Regions from separate parts of the Tissierella pigra genome, predicted to be linked through region 2. Evidence: riboswitches for the same ligand, from Rfam matches in the RefSeq annotation. Region 2 holds a riboswitch; each other region holds the start of a gene.
What was found. A riboswitch is a leader RNA that binds a small molecule or an ion and turns the genes downstream of it on or off. The one in region 2 is predicted to bind cobalamin.
Positions count from the first base shown of each region.

Region 1: linked by a shared signal. The riboswitch ahead of KQI41_RS05970 (energy-coupling factor ABC transporter permease) and the one ahead of KQI41_RS17860 (ABC transporter substrate-binding protein) in region 2 are both predicted to bind cobalamin.
Region 3: linked by a shared signal. The riboswitch ahead of KQI41_RS13490 (CGGC domain-containing protein) and the one ahead of KQI41_RS17860 (ABC transporter substrate-binding protein) in region 2 are both predicted to bind cobalamin.

Region 1 is NZ_JAHLPJ010000001.1:1,216,496-1,221,545, forward strand. It holds gene KQI41_RS05950 (metal ABC transporter substrate-binding protein) at 1-481, shown strand, start outside; gene KQI41_RS05955 (metal ABC transporter ATP-binding protein) at 483-1,184, shown strand; gene KQI41_RS05960 (metal ABC transporter permease) at 1,186-2,052, shown strand; gene KQI41_RS05965 (TIGR03943 family putative permease subunit) at 2,052-2,579, shown strand; cobalamin riboswitch at 2,702-2,881, shown strand; gene KQI41_RS05970 (energy-coupling factor ABC transporter permease) at 3,045-3,761, shown strand; gene KQI41_RS05975 (energy-coupling factor ABC transporter substrate-binding protein) at 3,745-4,038, shown strand; gene cbiQ (cobalt ECF transporter T component CbiQ) at 4,022-4,702, shown strand; gene KQI41_RS05985 (energy-coupling factor ABC transporter ATP-binding protein) at 4,703-5,050, shown strand, end outside.
Region 2 is NZ_JAHLPJ010000001.1:3,688,323-3,693,372, forward strand. It holds gene KQI41_RS17845 (cobaltochelatase subunit CobN) at 1-182, opposite strand, end outside; gene KQI41_RS17850 (ABC transporter ATP-binding protein) at 195-995, opposite strand; gene KQI41_RS17855 (FecCD family ABC transporter permease) at 1,000-1,998, opposite strand; gene KQI41_RS17860 (ABC transporter substrate-binding protein) at 2,000-3,043, opposite strand; cobalamin riboswitch at 3,259-3,442, opposite strand; gene KQI41_RS17865 (winged helix-turn-helix transcriptional regulator) at 3,570-3,881, opposite strand; gene KQI41_RS17870 (Dps family protein) at 3,998-4,432, shown strand; gene KQI41_RS17875 (CD3072 family TudS-related putative desulfidase) at 4,541-5,050, opposite strand, start outside.
Region 3 is NZ_JAHLPJ010000001.1:2,742,589-2,747,638, reverse strand. It holds gene KQI41_RS13500 (FecCD family ABC transporter permease) at 1-272, opposite strand, end outside; gene KQI41_RS13495 (ABC transporter substrate-binding protein) at 282-1,295, opposite strand; gene KQI41_RS13490 (CGGC domain-containing protein) at 1,314-1,634, opposite strand; cobalamin riboswitch at 1,747-1,922, opposite strand; gene KQI41_RS13485 (O-antigen ligase family protein) at 1,988-3,526, opposite strand; gene KQI41_RS13480 (DUF4330 domain-containing protein) at 3,546-4,040, opposite strand; gene KQI41_RS13475 (DUF4330 domain-containing protein) at 4,053-4,544, opposite strand; gene KQI41_RS13470 (glycosyltransferase) at 4,581-5,050, opposite strand, start outside.

The DNA of each region.
Region 1 (5,050 bases), 2.5 Mb from region 2:
CGTTCAAGCTATTTCTGAAGTATTATGTGATATAGATAAGGATAATTCTTCTATATACAGACAGAATACAGAGTCTTATGTGGCAAAACTAGATGAATTAAATATAGATTTTAAAAATATTGTAGATGAAGGAGTTAGAAAAACCATAGTTTTTGGTGACAGATTCCCATTTAGATATTTTGCTGATGAATATGGACTTGACTATTTTGCCGCATTTCCTGGTTGTTCTACAGAAACTGAACCCAGTGCTGCCACTGTAGCGTTTTTAATTGACAAAATAAAGACTGAGAATATTCCTGTAGTATTCCATATTGAACTTTCCAACGAAAAAATGGCAGATACAATTTGTGAAGCTACAGGTGCGAAAAAGCTATTGCTTCATGCTTGCCATAATATTGCTAAAAGCGATTTTGAAAAGGGCATAAGTTATTTGGACTTGATGACAGCTAATCTTGAGGCAATAAAGGAGGCTGTTAAATAATATGTCACTTCTTATTTGTAAGGATGCCTCCTTTGCTTATGAGGGGCATACTGTAATCAGTGATTTGAATTTTTCGGTTAATAGTGGAGATTATTTGTGTATTGTAGGAGAAAATGGATCAGGTAAAAGTACGCTCATTAAAGGCTTACTTCGTTTAAAGGTTCCTCAAAGGGGAAGTATTCTAATGGATGAAGGACTTAAATCCAATGAAATTGGTTATTTACCTCAACAAACCATTGTTCAAAAGGATTTTCCTGCCAGTGTCTATGAAGTTATTTTGTCTGGAAGATTAAGTAAGATGGGAATTCGTCCTTTCTATTCAAAATTGGATAAAACTATTGCTGAAGAAAATCTTGTCCTTCTAGGAATTGAACATCTTCGCAATAAATGCTATAGAGAATTGTCTGGAGGTCAGCAGCAGCGTGTGCTGTTGGCCCGGGCACTTTGTGCTACACAAAAGTTATTGATTTTAGATGAACCAGTAGCAGGACTTGATCCAATAGTGACTCAGGATTTATACAAGCAGATTTTTAAAATAAATCGTGAGATGGGAATTGCAATTATTATGGTTTCTCATGATGTTCACAGTGCTGTTAAATATGCTGACCTTATTTTACATTTAAAAGGACAGCAGATATTTTTCGGAAAAACATCTGACTATGTTAAATCCAGTGTTGGATATGGTTTTTTAGGAGGTGAGTAGCATGGTTAATATATTAATTCAAATGTTTTCATATCCATTTCTTGTTAGAGCAGTAATTGTAGGATTGTTGGTTTCCCTTTGTGCAGCATTGCTTGGTGTGAGTTTGGTGCTGAAACGCTATTCAATGATTGGCGATGGCTTATCCCATGTAGGCTTTGGAACTTTGGCTATTGCCACAGCCATGAATGTAGCGCCTTTGACAATTTCCATACCCGTATGTGTTATGGCTGCATTTCTGCTACTTCGGATTAGTGAAAATAGTAAAATTAAAGGTGATGCTGCTATTGCCATAATTTCCACAAGTTCACTTGCCATTGGTGTTGTAGCTATATCCATGACTACTGGTATGAACACCGATGTATGTAACTATTTATTTGGAAGCATTTTAAGTATGAGCCATGCAGATGTTAAATTAAGTGTGACACTGTCCATCTTAGTCTTAGGAATGTTTATACTTCTTTATAATAAAGTTTTTGCAGTAACCTTTGACGAAAATTTTGCTAAAGCTACAGGTATAAAAACTGACATTTACAATATGTTAATTGCATTTTTAACAGCAATAACAATTGTATTAGGTATGCGAATGATGGGTGCCCTACTTATTTCCAGTTTAATTATATTTCCTGCCCTAACATCGATGCGATTTTGTAAGCAATTTAAAACTGTGACAATTTGTTCAGCTATTATATCTATAATCTGCTTCTTTTTGGGAGTAGTAGGTTCTTATGTTTATGCTACACCTACTGGAGCCAGTGTAGTTATAGTTAATATTGGAGCCTTTGTATTATTTTGGTTTGGAAACTTAGTTAGAATGAAGGTAAATGGAGTTAAGTCTATAAATGGAATAGAGAAAAGAGGGATTAAGTAATGAAAAAATACCTTATAATGATATTTGTTTGCCTTATATTATTGACTGGATGTAAGGAGCAAATCCAAGAGGATAATTCTTCTGATGATATTTCAACTATTATACAAGAGACGGACTCACAAAATGATGGAATCCAGCATAGTACCATAGATATTCCCCCTTCTGATATGGATATAATCGAAATAAAGGAAAAAATGTTCATTGCCCAAACCAATGATATTTATATAAATTCTGAAGACTATTTAGGAAAAACTATTAAATATGAAGGTATATTTACTTCAATTTATTATGATGTAAATGATACAAACTATAATTTTGTTATTCGTTATGGACCAGGGTGTTGTGGATATGATGATAATGCAGGTTTTGAAGTAGTTTGGTCTGGTGAATATCCTGATGAAAATGATTGGGTAGAAGCTATAGGAGTATTAGAAGAATATGAGGAGGAAGGAGAAGTGTATTTACGTCTGAACTTATCATCCTTAACTGTTCTTGATACTCGAGGGGAAGAATATGTGTATCAATAGATAACTTAGGTTTATTTAATAAGCTAGTATTCTGAAACAATTAAATTGATAAAAAAGGTCATATTTTAGAATATAAAAATATCTTGTATTAAATATTGTTTTATGATAGCATTAAAGTGAAAATTAAATATAATACATTAGGTTCTATAAATGATTAATAGGGAAATAAGTGAAAGTCTTATACAGCCCCCGCTACTGTAAGTGATGATGAAATCAGTTTATACCACTGGAGAAATCTGGGAAGGTACTGAAAGTAAGATAAATCACAAGTCAGGAGACCTGCCTAGTAGTATTGAAGTGACCTTCGGAGGGAAGGAAAATCTTAACTTTATACTATTTACAATTAAGTCTAGTATAATTTCCATCCCTAATCTATTTTGGTTAGGGACTTTTTATTTCCTTTATGGTCACCTAATTTAGTTATAAAGGAGAGTATTCCTTTAAAAATAAATGAGAGGTGATTTTATGAAAAAAAGATTAATGATGTGGAGTGTATTGTTGCTTTTACTTGTAACTCCACAACTAGGTCATGCAATGCACATTATGGAGGGGTTTTTACCATTGAAATGGGCTATTGTATGGGCAGTGCTATCTTTACCATTTTTAATTGCAGGATTTAAGAAACTAAGTAAAGGTTTAAAGCCAGAGCAAAAAATGTTTTTAGGTTTAGTAGGTGGATTTGCTTTTGTTTTATCTGCACTTAAAATTCCGTCTGTTACAGGGTCTTGTTCTCATCCAACAGGAGTAGGCTTGGGAGCAATAATGTTTGGACCAACGACTATGACAGTAATAGGAACCATTGTACTATTGTTCCAATCTCTATTATTAGCTCATGGTGGAATTACAACATTGGGAGCCAATGTATTTTCCATGGCTGTAGTAGGGCCTTTAGTATCATTTTGGATTTATAAGTCTTTGAAAAATAAGAACAGGGGATTAGCAGTATTTTTAGCAGCAGCTTTAGGAGATTTAGCAACTTATATTATTACATCTATTCAACTTTCTATTGCATTTCCAGATGCAGCAGGAGGATTTTTTACATCTTTAACAAAATTCATATCAATATTTGCAGTTACTCAATTGCCATTGGCAATAGTTGAAGGAATTATAACTTTAATGGTATTTAATCTTATTGCAGAATATAAAAAAGAAGGAGTGATTGAACTTGAAGAGTCTATATAAAAAAAATATTATCCTTTTACTTTTAGCAGTTATAATAATAATCACTCCATTGATCATAAAAAGAGACTCAGAATTTGAAGGAGCAGATGGGCAAGCAGAGGGACTGATTCAAGAAATAAATCCAGAGTATGAACCATGGTTTGAGCCATTATGGGAACCACCAAGTGGGGAAATTGAAAGTTTATTGTTTTCATTACAGGTAGCAATAGGTGCTGGAATTATAGGCTATACATTTGGAGTACTAAAGGAAAGACGAAAAATTGTTGCTAATAGATAAATATGCTTATACAAACAAAATAAGATGTTACTCACCACAGGCAAAGATACTTCTTGCCTGTGGTACTATAATTATATCAAGAATAATCAACAATTATTATTTTGATTTATTGACTATTATACTTATGTCTGTATTAATAGTTGGAATAGCTAAAATTCCTTGTAAAGCCTATTTTAAAATGTTACTTATCCCATTATCATTTTTATTAGTCAGTATAGTAGCAATAGTAATTTCAGTTAATGATGTAAATTATATTTATTGTTTTAAGCTTATAAACAGTTATATAGGTATAACTTATGAATCCTTCAATACTGGAGCTAAATTATTTACCACAGTGTTATCATCTCTAACATCAGTATATTTTCTGATATTAACTACTCCAATAATAGACATTATTAAAGTTTTAAAAAAATTAAAAGTACCTAGTCTATTTATAGAATTGATGGTACTTATTTATAGAAGTATATTTATATTTATAGAAGAAGCAAATAATATTCATATGGCACAAACCATGAAGTTTGGATATGAAAATAAGAGAAATTCATTAAAATCTATATCATTACTTATTAGAAATCTTTTCCTTAGAATATTTATAAAACATAATGAAATGAATATATCCCTTGAATGTAAATTATATGATGGGGAATTTAAACTAGGTGATTAAATGTTAAAGATAAATAATTTATACTATAAATATGAAGATGGTACAAATGCATTAAACAATATAAACATAGATACATATAAGGGAAAAGTAATAGGAATTATTGGAGCTAATGGTTCAGGAAAATCCACCTTATTTTTAAATATTATGGGAATATTAAGACCAAGTAAAGGTGAGGTAATATATAATGATACATCCCTAAAATATGATAAAAAATATTTAAGGGAATATAGAAAGCAGGTTAATATTGTATTTCAAAATCCTGACCAACAGCTATTTTATTCTAATGTATTTGATGATATAGCTTTTTCTTTAAGAAACATTGATGTTGCTGAAGATATAATCAAGGAA
Region 2 (5,050 bases):
AATACTATATTACTTTCCTTAATGTCTTCTATCATCTGTTGTCTTTTTTCATCTGACATTTCTTCTTTTCCATAATAAATATTTAAATCGAGGATTTTAGAATAGCTTTGATTTATGTCTTTTCCCGCCTCAACTAAATTTTTAATTCCTGGGGCTGATACAGTTATAAATGTAATCTTCACCTTAACAACCTCCTAACTATTAGAGACTACTTTTTTAGCATAAAATATTGGTTTATCTGTGTCTTTATCTTTTGTTATTTCAGATTCAATCTTAAAGACTTCTTCCAAAACTTTAGATTCTAATATAGTCCAAGGATCCCCTTGACTATGTATTTTTTTATTATTTATTACAACAAGCTCATCTGAATATCTAGCCGCATGATTTATATCATGTAGTACCATAACTATGGTTATACCTTCTTCTTTATTTAGTCTAGATATTAGTTCCATAATTTCTAACTGATGACATATATCAAGATAAGTTGTAGGCTCATCCAATAGAAGAATTTCTGGTTTTTGGGCAATAGACATGGCTATCCATGCCCTTTGCTTTTCTCCTCCTGAAAGGGTATCTATTCTTCTATTTTGAAGACTAGTAACTCCAGTTTTCTCCATGGCCCATTCCACTATCTTATCATCATTATCATCTATACCTTTCCACCAATCCTTGTGAGCATAACGACCATATTGAACTAATTTCCTTACATTTACATCGCTTATGGTATCATTAGCTTGATTTAGTATAGACATTTTTTTAGCTACATGTTTATTTTTCATATTGAATATATTATTTCCATATAAAAGTACCTTCCCCTGTTTAGGCTTTATACCTCTGCTTATGGTACGCATTAAGGTAGTTTTTCCACAACCATTTGGTCCAATTATAGAATAAACCTTTTCTTTTTCTATCTTTAGATTTATTTCTTTTAAAACATTCTTGTTTTTATAGCTTATACTTAAATCTTTAATCTCTAGTATAATATTATTATTCATCCATTTACTCCCTCCTCAGCAAGAATAAAAAGAATGGTGCTCCTAATACTGCCATTACAATACCTACTGGTATCTCCGTTGGACTTAAAAACGTTCTTGCAAAGGTATCACTAAACATTAGAAGTATAGAGCCTAATAATGCTGTTGCAGGAAACATATAATTATAATCATTTCCCATTATTAGTCTTATACTGTGAGGCACTATAAGACCAACAAATCCTAAAAGTCCTACAACACTTACTGCACTAGCAGCTAGAAGAGCAGCGAGAACAGTAAATCCAAGTCTTGCAGCCTCTACATTTAACCCTAAACCCCTTGCAACATCATCACCTAATATTAAAATATTAAGTTTCTCTGCAAATATATTTACTAAAATAATTCCTATTATGGTATAAGGTAATATGGTATATACTTCTGGCCAAGACCTTGAAGATAAACTTCCATTCATAAAGGTTAATGCTCCATGAACACGGTCACTATAGAAAACTAGCATACCTGAAATACCTGCTCCGAATAAGGCCGATACAGCTACACCTGCTAATATTATTCTTGTAGTTTGTATTCCACCCTTCCAAGATAAAATATATATTATAAAAGCTGCTAACATAGCCCCTATAAAGGCGGCAATAGGTACTAAACCAACATGCTGAGGAAAGATAACTAATACTGCTATACCAAAAAGCCCTGCACCACTACTTATACCAATAATACTTGGATCTGCTAAAGGATTCTTCATAACCCCTTGTAAAATAGCACCTGATAAAGCAAGGTTTGCACCTACTAAAGCAGCTAATATCATTCTTGGCAATCTAATATTCCAAATTACCATTCTTTCCGCACTTCCGTCATCTGTCATAATAACTTCAAATATACGTTTTGCCCCAACTTCAAGAGTGCCTTTAGTATTTCCCAGTATAAAACCCACAAAAAACAGTATTATTAAAATAGCAATAATGGTTATTTTAAAACCTTTATTGTCTTTAAGGGAAATATCGCTTTTCATCCTACTTATTCACCTCTTCATAAATTTCTGGATAAATATTTTTAGCCATATATTCTATGGCTTCATTATAATAAGGCCCTGCATTATACAAAAAGTATTCCTGTGGAAGATGAATAACACGACCTTCCTGTACAGCTTTTACCCCACTCCATACTGGATTTGTGTTAAATTCTTCCTCTATGGATTTTATAGCTTCTTCATTACTGGAAATCATACTGGTAACCAAAACATAATCTGGATTTTTCTCCACTATATACTCTATATCCAATGGCGTAGTTTCTGATCCTATAGTATCTGGTGGTAAATCAGATGCAATATTTTTAAGTCTCAATATCTTAGCAACATCTCCTGCTATACTATTATCTAGTTTTACAGCAAGTGTTTTAGAAGTTATATATAATATAACTACAGATTTAGATTCATCTGGTAATTTTGATACAATTTCTTTTTTCTGTTTTTCCAGTTCCTTTATTTTAGTTTCAGCTAGTTCTTCCTTCTCAAGTATTTTTCCAAATGCCTTATATGTAGACACCACATCATCATATCCTCTTATATGAGTAGTGATTACATTAAAACCCATTTCTCTTAACTTCTTTGCTTGAGTTGATTGGGTTCCAACTTGAGCTATAATTAAATCTGGCTTATGAGGTATTACAGACTCCATATCTATAGAATATACAGGCCCTATAGTTGGAAGATTTCGTATTTCCTCTCTATACTCTGGTATAAGTTTCACATTGTCTGATACGTCAGATGTACATACAGACTTGCCTCCTAAATCGTACCAAATGTTTAAAGGAGTACCAGACAATACAGCTATCTTCTCTGGTTTCTCTTTTAAAATAGTTTCCTTTTTTAAAAAGTCCTTTACAGTTAAGGGATACTTGTCTCCTTCTACAGTTATTGATAGCTGAGTATCATCTACCTTTTCTGTATTCTGAACATTGGTTAAACCACCTACTCCTGTGGTTTTGGTACAACCTGAAATACTAGTGGTTATTACAGCCAAAATCATTAACCACAATATGTTTTTATACTTTTTCATCTTTTTCACCCTTTCTTTTTACGGTACATAAAAAACTCCAACATTCATAGAATTCTACGATTGCTGGAGTTTTGTAAGCCTATATATAGACCATTTTTGTTGTTTTAAATCCAAAAATAATTGCTATCAAAAAACCTTCTGAAAATAATCATCAGAAGGATAGCCAAATAAAGCAATTTACTTAAAAACTAGCTTTCTCCATCTACCGTAGAGTTATTCTGCTAATAAAATAGGAAGGTATTCTGACTCAAGCTTAATCATCTTTTCTGCCTTCCCAGTTTCCCAGTGGCATTTAGAAAAGACTATTCTTTTACAGCGGCGGGACCGTGAGGGATTTACACCCTACTTCCCTATTACAATAGAATAATAATTCTATAAACCTATTTATCCTATATTCAATTTTAATCAACATTATACTACATAAATAAATTCCACACAAGCTTCAGCAAATATGTTTGTTATCTTTTTATTAATACTTAAGACCTGATGAATGTTTAATACAAGGAAATCAACTCATTATACCTGTTTATCCAGATTTTTGCTCAAAATACTTATCCTCCAAATCTTCTAAGTGATAAAAAATATGAACTAAATCTTTGCCAAAGCTCTGCAAGGAATAGTAGTTATCACTTCCATCGGTTATTTTCTCTATAACCTTTCTGTCTAGTAATATAGTTAATTTCCTATTTAATTCTGTATGACTCATATATGGGATACTATTTAAAATATCCTTATACCGTCCATTCCCAAGATGGATAGACTTTAGAATTTCTGGTATCCATCTTAGTTTAATTAAATCATGTACAATTTCAAATCCATTAGAAATTTTGCTTTTCATAATTTCACATCCTTACGAACAAATTTGTGCCTTTTTGTTTATCTTATTTTATCATATAATTAGATTAAAGAAAGATACTAATTAATAGTTAATTAAAAATTTTTAGGAGGGGTTATATGAAACATGTAAATTTATTACAAAAATATTTATCAAATTTGGCTGTATTGAATATTAAATTCCACAATATCCATTGGAATGTTGTAGGTAACCAATTTGTTCAAGTTCACGAATTTACTGAAGGTCTATATGACAAATTATTTGAAAATCTAGACGAAGTTGCAGAATTATTAAAGATGAAAGATATAATGCCATTATCAACTATGGCTGAATACCTAGATAATTCAGATATTGAAGAAATCAAGGCTAAAGATTTTGCAATTAAAGAATCATTAGAAATAGTTAAAACAGATTTAGAAAAAATGAAAATATTAGCAACTGAAATCAGAAATATAGCTGATGAAGAAGGAGACTTTGAAACTGTAGCCATATTTGAAGACTACGTTGCTGATTATAGTAAAAATATATGGTTCATTAATTCTATATTAAAATAAAAATAAGTATAATATAAAATGAGGCTGTTTCATAACTGGTTTATCAGTTATGAAACAGCCTTTTTTATTCTCGAGCTAACAACTGATAAATAGGAGAATTACTGTTTTCTAGTTTATAAATTCTGCTATTTTATCCAAAGAACTATATACATCATTTTCATTAATTGCTATAAAGGGTATCTTTATTCCAGATTCTTTCAGATAATTTGTTAACTCTTCCATAAATATACCAGAACCTTTAACTTCCTTTAAAGTTTCAAGGATGCTTTCTAATTCATCATTATTCGAAATCTCTCCTCTGAATTCTCCAGAACAAGTATAATTAACTCCACAACTTGGACTTCCATCTATACCCACAACTCCTAGAATCTCATATCCTGCATCAATATAACTTTTAGTCTGTTGAACTATTGGTCTAAGCATTTCTCTACATTGTTCTCTATAAAATAAGGTATCAAATTGCTCCTTTACATGGCCCCATCTTTTTATTCCATATACAATCATTTCTGGACAAGGAAGTTGAATAATACCAATATCTTTCTCTGCAATAAGATTTACAAATTCCTTAAAAATTCCCCCATACTGACTAAGACCTTCAACCTTAGAATTGGAATTAAT
Region 3 (5,050 bases), 950 kb from region 2:
CAGGTGGCAAGGATTATTCTAGGAAGTCTAATAAACCATACAATATCAATAGCTGAACTACTTGGTAAGCTTTCTTCAGTTCCTATATCAAATAATTTATAGAAAATTATTTGATATATATCTTTAGCTGATATATCTACAGAACCCATAGTTACAGATGTTAATATAGAAAAAATTAGTGTAACTATTAAAAGAAGAGTAACGCCTACATAAATAGGCGTTCCCTTAAATAATCCTTGATTATTATTTCTTTTTACAAGTTTTTCTTTCATAGTCGACTCCTAGTTAAGCTCTGGATATAATCCTTTGCTTATGGATATTATACCATCTAAGGTTCTTATACCACTTGCATAAACTTCACTTAACATAATGGAATATACTCTATTATGTTGTATAGCTGATATACTTGATAATGCTGGATTTTCCATTATAGATTGTAAAGCCGTATCTCGATCTATGGCATCTCCATAATAAACAGTAAATATAACTTCAGGATTAAGATTTACTAAATCTTCTGCACCAATTCTACCATTTTCTTTTGCTACTAAATCTGCTCCAACTAAAGTGGCAATATTTCCTCCAATACTGTCTTCTCCATAAATTCTAAAAGTATTTTCTTTTCCTATTTCTAAAATAACTGTTTTTACTGGTTCCCTATCTTTTCCAAATTCTTTGGCTTTTTCGATTTCAGCCTTCATATTATCAACTATAGCCTTTGCTTTATCCTCTACATTAAAGATTTTTCCCATATTTAATATATCGTTATATTCATTTTCAATAGAATCTGGTTTAGAAACTCCGCTATTTTGTGCCATATAAGTATTTATATTTCTTTCATGCCAAAACCCAACATCTCCAAGTCTCTTTTCCCCAAAAAAAGAATACCAGCTTAATATAAAATCTGCTTCAAGCCCTATAACTTCTTCTTTTGTAGGAACATTATCGTAATATTTTACTTTACTAAAGGCTTCTTTATATTCATCTTTTACATCATGGTCAAGTCCTGCTGCCGCCACTATTTTATCCTCAAGACCTAATGCTAACAATGTTTCAATGGAGTTTTGATATACAGCTACTACTTTTTCTGGTGTTTTTTCAAAAGTAATTTCTATAGGTTCTTTTTCATAATTATATGTGGTTATGATTACTGGATAGTGTTCATTTTTAACTTCTGTACTTTCCACGGTATCTTCCACAATTACATTTTCATCTTTAACTTCTTCAGATTTCTTATTACAACCTGTAATACTAAACATTATTGCTGTTGCTAAAAATATACTTAAAAACTTTTTCATTCTGTTTCCCCCTATATATTAATGAGTTCCTTCTATTACTTCTATATTATTCTTTGTAAAAACTTCCTTTATTTCTTCTAATATATTTGCTTTGCATTTTACTACACATACACCTAAATGTAGTCTTTCTACTTCAAATTCTTTTAGTTTTTTACTGATATTTTCTATATTTTCTTTAGTATTTTTAGAACATATATCACAGGTAAAAAAAGAAACTAATTCTGTACTTATATTTTTATACTCTTCAAAATGCTTTTCCTTATTATTATAAGCTTTAAAACATCCCATTGTTGTACAAATACCATTGATTTTTTCACATACACCTATTGCTATTTTCATAATTCCTCCTAATTTTAAAAATAAAAAAACAATCCTATTTAAATTAATAAAGGATTGCTTATAGAAAATACATTTTTCCTATTCTAATCTACCTCCTTCATCTTCCGTAAAGTATAGTAATAAAAAATAGGCAGGTATTCTGACTCAAGGATCTACATTTTTTCAGCCTTCCCAGTTTCCTAGTGGCATATTTGAAAAAACTTCTCTTTTACAGCGGCGGGACCGTGTGGGACTTTCACCCAACTTCCCTTTTAATCTAAAATTAGAACCTATTTTTTTTATTTAATTGTCGACTCAATTCTACTAAAAAGTTGAATTGTTGTCAAGATTTATGAGTATAATAGGAAATCAGTCTATTTCTTTTCCTCTTGTTTATTTAATAGTTTCAATCCACAAAGGCATATTCCAACTACTATAAAAAACAAGAATAGAATTCTATTATAAAACCACACATGATCAGCAAATCCCATAACCATTAGTCCACCTATACCAGATATACAAGCTATTAATATATTATTAATGGAATCATCTTTTTTATTAAATATCAACACCATAGATTTCTTAAATAATCTAAATATTAATAATATAAATGATCCTAAAGCCAATATTCCAGCTTCTAACCAAAGTTGTAAATAAAGATTATGAGTATGAGCTACAGTCTTTAATGCAAAGGATTTATATCTTTTATATATAGTATTAAATACTTGATTTCCTAGACCTACACCACCAAGCCAATAATTTTTCAACATAGGTATAGCAGGTTCTAAAATTTGTTTTCTATACTTTATAGATGAATCGTTTGGGTTAAATATTGTTAGTATTCTTCTATAAATAGATTGAGGTAATATTGGGATACATAGTATTCCAATTAAAATCATAAAAGGCAGAAGCTTTTTATTTTTAAAGAATACAAATATAAACATTGCAAATGCAAAGGATACCCAAGCAGATCTAGAGCCTGTTTTCAAAAGTATTACAACAATAGGTAAAGATATACATAGGATAAATGCTTTTTTCCACCAAGATTTTGAGTTAAAAAATACAGTCCCTAAAAACGGCATAGTAAGAACCAACAATTCTCCATATATATTAGGATTTCCCATAGTTGAAAATACTCTACCAGACATACTTTGATTAACTGTCAAATCAGTTAAAGAAGGATTAACCTCTATACCAACTACTTTCCATTGCCATATACCATATAGTACTGTAAGAAAAGTTCCCATAAGAAGTAATTCAATAAGCCTATTTAATTCATCTGTTGAATCAATAGAACTAATAATTATAATCACTGTAATAAATGAGATTAAATAATAAATAAAGTAATTTATACTTTCCCTAGGAAATAAAGATGTTACAGTTGCTAAAGTTATTGTAGCAAAAAACAGCACTAAGCTAAAATCTAAATGAAAAATATCTATGGATTTAGCAGGTTCAATTATAATCTTTATAATAAATAATATAAGAAGAATTAAAGTAAATAAAACTCCATAAATATTGTACCATCTATGGTCTGGTATTATAAAAGTAAAGATTAAAGTTAGTCCTATGACTATTTCAAACCTACTTATTAAAAATTTAATAAACTTAAATATATAACTATAGGAAAAAGCTTCTTCATATTTTAAATAAAATTTCCTAAAGAAGATAATTGGTCCATTTAAGCATTTGTCTAGAACTCTATAGATAAAACTATTTCGCCAAATAGTATCTAAATAATCAGGTCTTTTTAAGTAGTTCCAAATCTTGCTATAAGATAGGTAATATTGTATCTTTTTAACAAAGGAGATGGACAGTCCATATATTAAAGAATCTTTAAACTTATTTTTTACAAACATTAACAACTTATATATATATCCAATAATTAAGCTGTTATTTATAAGGTATTCCATTTTCATCACCTTCCAATGGCTATTCAACTTTTTTAATTTCAGCTATTCTTCCATTTTGTAACATTGAGTTACCTGCATATATAGTAAGGGTTTGACCTATATAATAAATAGATTTATCAATAGTTACACCATTTTTACCTATAATTCCATCAGCTTCCATAGTTATATACAATGAAGCATATCCTTCTTTAGTAGAAGGTACATAATTTCCATCTACATCTCTAGACCAAGATATGGACTGGTCTACAACTTTATCTGAAACTTTGCCGAAATTAGCATTTTGAATTGATTCTCTCACAGAATCACCAATTTCTATTGAAGTTGCAGCAGATTCAGGTATTTCTTCAACAAAATAAGAAATTTCAATCTTATCTGATTTAGCCACAAATGGAGTATTTACCTGTGCTTTTTTAAATTTATTGCCCACTGCAGCAATTCCAACTACAAGAACAAATATAATAATCCCATCTATAATGGTGAATTTTCTTTTTGGTTTTAAATTATTTTTACTCATGAAAACTACCTCCTATATTTTATCTGCACTATGAATTTTCCCATAGAATATTGAGTTACCAGCTCTTAGGGTGATGGTTTGTCCAATATAATAAGTAGAACCACCAAGGTTTATTCCATTAGGTCCTAAAGTACCATCAGCTTCCATACTTATATATATAGATGAATAACCTTCTCTGGGAGAGGAAAATTGCTTGCCTTCCACAGTTGAATCCCAAGATACAGATTCGCCTATCTTAATATCTGTAACAGTACCAAAACTAACATTTTGTAAAGCTTCAGAAGCAGGGTCTCCTATATGAACATTATCTGAGGAGAAATTATTTACTTCCTCTTGATAAAATACAACTTCAACTTTATTTTTACTTATAATAGATCCTTGATTATTAGATATAAATCCAAGTTTAAATAATACTAAAGCTCCAAGAAATAACCCTATTAATATAAACAAAACATCTATAATGCTAATTTTTCCAAAGATTCTTCCCTTATTGTCAATTATCATATCTTGTCTCCTTTCATTTGTTATTTGTATTTAAACTTAACTATATAGATTATAAGTTTCTTCCATAGTATTATCAAGATTAAAGTTATTACTTAAAAAATTCAATCCATTTTTACTATAGATTTTTATTAAACTTTTATTAGATAAAAACTTCAATATAGATTCTGCTAATTTATCTTTATCGCCATAAGGAATCAATGTGCCAAAATCACAACTTGGAGTTATGATTTCCCTTGAACCTCCACTATCTGTAGATATAACAGGCAGTCCAGAAGCCAAAGCTTCCAATATGGAGATACCAAAAGCTTCAGATTTAGAATGGGATATAAATAAGTCACAGGCTCTTAAAATATGATTTATATCATTTCTATGTCCAGTAAATATTATATCGTTATTAATATCTAAATTCTGGGCCAATTCCATAGTTTTATTTAATAAATTTCCATCACCTACAAGAACAAACTTAAATTTCAAATCAGAAATTTCTTTGGATTCAATAATATTTT